Regions from separate parts of the Catenibacterium sp. AM22-6LB genome, predicted to be linked through region 2. Evidence: riboswitches for the same ligand, from Rfam matches in the RefSeq annotation. Region 2 holds a riboswitch; the other holds the start of a gene.
The links. A riboswitch is a leader RNA that binds a small molecule or an ion and turns the genes downstream of it on or off. The one in region 2 is predicted to bind ZMP and ZTP.
Positions count from the first base shown of each region.

Region 1: linked by a shared signal. The riboswitch ahead of DW269_RS07160 (formate--tetrahydrofolate ligase) and the one ahead of DW269_RS07020 (phosphoribosylaminoimidazolecarboxamide formyltransferase) in region 2 are both predicted to bind ZMP and ZTP.

Region 1 is NZ_QTUM01000027.1:12,439-15,872, forward strand. It holds gene purE (5-(carboxyamino)imidazole ribonucleotide mutase) at 1-280, opposite strand, end outside; gene DW269_RS07160 (formate--tetrahydrofolate ligase) at 360-2,030, opposite strand; ZMP/ZTP riboswitch at 2,145-2,225, opposite strand; gene DW269_RS07165 (flavin reductase) at 2,316-2,816, shown strand; gene DW269_RS07170 (NUDIX domain-containing protein) at 2,825-3,274, opposite strand; gene pepV (dipeptidase PepV) at 3,395-3,434, shown strand, end outside.
Region 2 is NZ_QTUM01000026.1:13,268-16,701, reverse strand. It holds gene DW269_RS07025 (ABC-F family ATP-binding cassette domain-containing protein) at 1-1,048, shown strand, start outside; ZMP/ZTP riboswitch at 1,886-1,971, shown strand; gene DW269_RS07020 (phosphoribosylaminoimidazolecarboxamide formyltransferase) at 2,010-3,188, shown strand; gene murB (UDP-N-acetylmuramate dehydrogenase) at 3,227-3,434, shown strand, end outside.

The DNA of each region.
Region 1 (3,434 bases), on a different contig from region 2:
TTCCATCTAAACTTGCACCTTTAATTGGAATACCAATAACTGGTAACACTGTCATAGAAGCAACGACACCAGGTAAGGCAGCAGCCATACCAGCAGCTGTTAAAATAACATCTGTTCCATTGTTGTTGCATTCTTCTACAAATTCACTCAATGCACGATGTGCACGGTGTGCAGATAAAGCACGTACTTCAACATCTACGCCATATTCTTTTAATATAGCAATTCCTTTTTCTACCTTTGCTTCATCAGAGGCAGAACCCATAATTACTGCAGCTTTCATTTCAGTCCTCCATTATTTTCATTATGACTTTCATGATCTAGGTGCTCAGAGGCCTTTCACCTAAACTTGACCTCAATTATTAGAATAAACCAGTAATCTTACCTTCTTCATCAATATCCATATTATTAGCAGCTGGTACTTTTGGTAAACCTGGCATACGCATAATATTTCCAGAAATAGCAACTAAGAATCCAGAACCAGTATTTGGAATCAAGTCATTGATTGTTACCTTGAATCCTTCAGGACGTCCAAGTAAAGTCGCATCATCTGATAAAGAATACTGAGTTTTCGCAACACAGATTGGTAAATCACCTAAGCCCTGAGCAGTGAACTTCTTGATCTTGTTAGCTGCCTTTTTAGTGAAGACAACATCATCTGCACCATAGATTTCTTTGGCGATTGTCTTGATCTTTTCATCAATAGGCATATCTAATGAATAGATAGGTGCATAATGAGATTCTTCTGTTTCAAGGATATTTAATAGCTTGTTAGCAAGATCAATGCCTCCTTCGCCACCCTTAGCCCATACTTCAGAAATAGATACTTCAACATTTAATTCCTTACACATATCATCTAATAGCTTTAATTCAGCTTCTGTATCTGTAGGGAAAGCGTTAATAGCAACGATACAAGGTAAACCAAACTTCTTGATATTTTCAATATGTTTAGTTAAGTTGCCAATACCCTTCTTTAATGCTTCAAGGTTTTCAATACCTAATTCCTTCTTATTAACACCACCATGCATCTTTAATGCACGAACAGTCGCAACAATGACAACTGCATCTGGATTTAATCCAGCCTGACGACACTTGATATCTAAGAACTTTTCAGCACCTAAATCAGCACCGAATCCTGCTTCAGTAATGGCATAATCACCAAGTTTCATAGCAAGCTTTGTAGCCATGACTGAGTTACATCCATGAGCGATATTGGCAAATGGACCACCATGTACAAATACTGGAGTATGATCTAAAGTCTGTACAAGGTTAGGCTTGATAGCATCCTTTAATAATAAAGTCACAGCACCAGTTGCATGAATATCATCAACTGTGACTGGTTCACCATCATAATTATAAGCAACAATCATTCTTGCGGCTCTTGCTTTTAAATCTTCAAGAGAAGTAGATAAACATAAGATACCCATTACTTCACTTGCCACACTAATATCAAAACCATCTTCACGAGGAACACCATTTGGTTTACCGCCTAAACCAACAACAATATGTCTTAAAGCACGATCGTTTAAGTCAACAACTCTCTTCCATACAATCTGTCTAGTATCGATATTCAAAGGGTTACCCTGCTGAATAGAGTTATCAAGCATTGCCGCAATCAAGTTATTTGCTGAAGTGATGGCATGAATATCACCTGTAAAATGAAGGTTGATATCTTCCATAGGAACAACCTGGGCATATCCTCCACCAGCTGCACCACCTTTAATACCAAAGCAAGGACCTAAACTTGGTTCACGCATTGCGACTATAGACTTCTTACCTAACTGATGTAGTGCCTGTGATAAACCAATCATTGTAGTTGTCTTACCTTCACCTGCAGGTGTTGGGTTGATTGCAGTTACAAGGATTAATTTACCATCTGGATTATTTTCAACTTTCTTGATAGTTTCTAAAGAGATTTTTGCTTTATATTTACCATATAATTCTAAATCATCTTCAGTGAGTCCAATCTTTTCAGCCACATTTTTAATTGGCTCCATGACTGTACTCTGTGCAATTTCTACGTCTGTTAACATTTTTTTGTTTTTCCTCTCTTTCAGGTTATTTTCTTTCAAAACAATTATATACTAATCCAGTACCTGCATGCTTCCATTTTTTTAAAAAAACAAAAAAAGAGCCTACTAAGTCCAGGACGTTGCCCAGACGGTCGGCTCTTCAAGAAATTATACTCCATGTGGTTAATTCCACTTCCGTCAGTCGTATAATACAGTTGTAGTGTATCAAATAACCTATTGTTTGACAAGCACAAATTTGATTAAATAGTGGCATAAGTTTATAATATAAAAACGGAGGTAATGACTATGTTTAAAGAAGTAGATGTAAATACATTTGATTTAAAAATATTCAATAAATTGAATAAGGAATGGGCACTACTTAGTGCAGGTAATAAAGACGCATTTAATACTATGACTATTTCATGGGGCGAGATGGGTACATTATGGAATAAGCCAGTGATGACTTGTTTTGTAAGACCACAGCGTTATACAAAGGAATTTATAGATTCTAATGATAAGATGACTCTTTCATTCTTTAATGGAGAACATATGAAAGATTTAACAGTATTAGGTAGAGAATCTGGACGTGATGGAGATAAGATTGCGAAGACTGATTTAACACCTACATTTATTGAAGGTCTTCCTACATTTGAAGAAGCAGACATTGTCGTTGTGGGAAAAAAACTCTATGAAGATACTATCAAGCCTGAATGTTTCTTAGATGAAACACTTGTGGATAAGAACTATTCTAATAAAGATTTCCATACAATGTATATCTGTGAAGTTGAAAAGATCTATATGAAATAAGAGAAGCGTTAGTTCGCTTCTCTTTTTAATTCATTGTATTCTCTTATCTGGTTATATTCTTCGATTGTTTTCTTAATATCATTAAAGATATGTGGGTCAAGTGTCTTCTCTAATTCATCTTCATCCACAAACTTATAATCTGTATGCTCAAATGAAATCTTAACTTGATCATTTGTAGGAATACACAAGAAACCAATACCCACTGTCTGATAATGTGGTCTAATAGCCGTAAATGTATAAACTGGCTTAATGATTTCAATATCTAATCCTGTTTCTTCCTTTAATTCTCTTACTAACGCCTGGTGAGGATCTTCCCCATGTTCTAATCCCCCACCTGGTAATTCCCAATAACCAAGTCCATCTGATGAAGGTCTGACACGTTTTAAGATTAATGTCTTACCTTCATAAATCACAATACCTTTGACTGTAATATGAAACTGTATGTCCTTATTCTCCATATTATTTTGCCCCCTTTTTACTATATTAGCACAACTCTTGAACGAACGTTACAAAAAGGTGCAGTATGTGTGTTTCAAATACTACAGAAATTGTATATAATAGTCACTGAGGTGAATAAGATGATTGATTTTAAAGAAGAAGTATTAAAGCATAAAGATG
Region 2 (3,434 bases):
AGCAGGTGTTCAGGCACGTTCTACCAAGAGTAAAGACCGTTTACAGCGTTTTGAAGAATTATCTTCTATTGAACAGATTCAAGAAAAAGGAACTGTTGAATTAATTGATACTACAAGTCGTTTAGGTAAAAAGACTATTGAGTTAGTGAATGTGTCTAAGAGTTATCCTGATAAGGTGATGTTTAAGCCATTTTCTTATTTATTTAAGAGATTTGACCGTATAGGTATATTAGGACAAAATGGCTGTGGTAAGACAACACTCCTTAATATGATTGCAGGTATTATCACTGATTATGATGGTGAGATTATTATTGGTGATACAATCCGTATGGCCTACTTCCAGCAACATTTCCATTATGATGATCCTACAATGAGAGTTATTGATTATATTAGAGAAACAAGTGATAATCTAGAAACAAGTGAAGGAACACTTAGTGCTCGTAATATGTGTGAACGTTTCTTATTTGATGACCACGCCCAGTACACACAAATTGGTAAGTTATCCGGTGGTGAACAAAGAAGACTCTACTTATTAAAGGTATTAATGGGTGCACCTAATGTATTACTATTAGATGAACCAACAAATGACTTAGATATTGAAACATTGAACGTATTAGAAGATTATCTAGATACATTTAAAGGTATTGTGATTACTGTATCCCATGACCGTTATTTCCTAGACCGTATTGTAGATGGTTTATTTGTCTTTAAGGATCAGGAAATTCATTATGTGAATGGTGGCTATAGTGCTTCTATTGATATCACTAATACTAAGAAAGAAACAGAATCTCAGAAAGAAGATTATCGTAAACAAGCTAAAGAAAATAGAAAAAGAAGATTAACCTTCAGTGAAAAGAAAGAACTAGAAGGTATGGATGATCTCCTTATGAATCTAGAAACACGTTTAAGTGAGATTGATGAAGAAATGGGTTCTACCCAGGACTTTGAAAAACTAGATGAATTAAGTAAAGAACGTGATGAAGTTGAAAAGACTTTAGAAGAAAAGAATGAACGTTATCTAGAACTATTAGAAATAGAAGAAAGCTAACGAAAAGAGGAATCCATCTGGATTCCTCTTTTGCTATATAAGGAGAAGCATTAGACTCATTTGAATAATTTATCAAACCCATCATATTGATATTGAGTTCTTTTTATTATTAGACTTTTTATGGATTCAACATTTTATTAGAAATTTTCATTTCTCACTGAATATAAGATCGAATCTTACTATAATTGCCGTATTACTTATTTACTTTTCGGTTCGTTAGACTAGGAAGTCAAGTAACATGTCTTATATTTAATGTTTTATCTTCTGTCTTCTCTTTTCGCTTATATCATACATTATCATCCACACAAATGCAAGCGTTTACACATATTTTCATAAATTGAAAATACAGTGATAAATAGATGATTTTTTCACAAATGAAAAAGCTATGGCTTTTACATCACCATAGCTTTCCTGCTGGATACTAGGATTACATCTTTTGGATTCAATTTCCAGCATCATAGATAAATGGGAAAACCTTTTTTATAGCCTTCCAATATATAGATCAACGTACCTTATTATTATATTCAGGAACTAGCTCCCGTTTTCCACCTTTCATATAAACCATACATTATTGATATTGCATATAAATCATTATCGGTGGATAAATACGTTTTTCCTAATTTAATTGAGTATCCTCAACGGATACTCAGTCACAGTATCCCATTGGAATCTCTCCTTTCTGACCAAGTTCTTTGAGATGAATGTATATGTTAAGGAGGTCTTCCTCCTCTCTTTCTGACTTAATTATAGCCTAATAATTACAATCATGCAAGCGTTTACATTCTATTTTTATATAATGAAAATGCTTGTTTTATAAGCCTCTTTTTACTATAATGACATTAGTTATATGACTGACGGAAGTGGAATTGACCACAGGGAGTATAATAAATCAAATGAAGAAGCCGACCGTCTGGGCAAAGAAGCCTGGAGTATGTGTCGGCTTCTTTTTTTGGAGGAATCTATGAAAGAATTAGAATTAAAGTATGGCTGTAACCCAAATCAGAAACCTGCTAAGGTATTTATGGAGGAAGGAGAACTTCCTTTTACTGTCTTAAATGGTAAACCTGGTTATATCAACTTATTAGATGCTTTTAATAGCTGGCAGTTGGTGAAGGAATTAAAGGAAGCAACTCATATGAGCTGTGCTGCAAGTTTTAAGCATGTATCTCCTGCTGGTGTGGCTATTGGGACACCTTTAACCGAAGTAGAAAGACAGATGTATTTTGTAAAGGAAAGTGCTGAAGTGTTAAGTCCTATCGCAAATGCCTATATTAAAGCAAGAGGTAGTGACCGTATGAGTTCATATGGTGATTTCTGTGCTCTTTCTGATATATGTGATGAAGTGACTGCTAAACTTATTAATCGTGAAGTGAGTGATGGTATTATTGCCCCTGGCTATACTAAAGAAGCTTTAGAAATACTTAAGAAGAAAAGAAGAGGCACTTATTGTGTATTACAGATGGATCCAAACTATGTACCTAATCCAGTAGAAATTAAACAAGTATTTGGTATTACATTCCAGCAAGGTAGAAATAACTGTGTGATTAATGAAGAAATGTTTAAGGATGTTGTATCTAAAAATAAAGATATCCCTGAACATGCATTACATGATTTAATCCTTTCTATGATTACATTAAAGTATACACAGTCTAATTCTGTATGTTATGTCAAGAATGGTCAGGCTATTGGTATTGGTGCAGGTCAGCAATCTCGTATTCATTGTACAAGACTTGCTGGTAATAAAGCAGATATATGGTTCTTACGTCAGCATCCTAAGGTATTAGGTCTACAGTTTGCTGATGGTTTAAAACGTGCTGAAAAGGATAATACAATTGATGCATATGTATCAGATGATTATGAAGATGTGCTAGGTGATGATGTATGGCAGAACTATTTCAAAGTAAAGCCAGAAGTATTCACTAGAGAAGAAAAGAAAGAATGGTTAAAGAAGAATACAGATGTCGTACTAGGTAGTGATGCATTCTTCCCATTTGGAGATAATATTGAACGTGCTCATAAGAGTGGTGTGAAGTATGTAGGTGAACCAGGTGGTTCTATTCGTGATGATCATGTTATTGATACTTGTGATAAGTATGATATGGTACTCGCATTTACTCATCAAAGATTATTCCATCATTAATCCTCTACTTTTGTTGTAACTGTGTTATAATGCACTTTATGAAAATAAATGAGAATGTAAAAATTAAAGAACTCACTACAATGCGCCTAGGCGGTCTAGCGCGTTATGTGATTGAATTAGAGACCGTAGAAGATGTAGAAAAAGCTTACTTATTTGCAAAAGAACATCAATTACCTGTATTTATTCTAGGTACAGGAAGTAATGTAATTGGAAAAGATGAAGGTTTCAAGGGGGTTATTCTTTTAA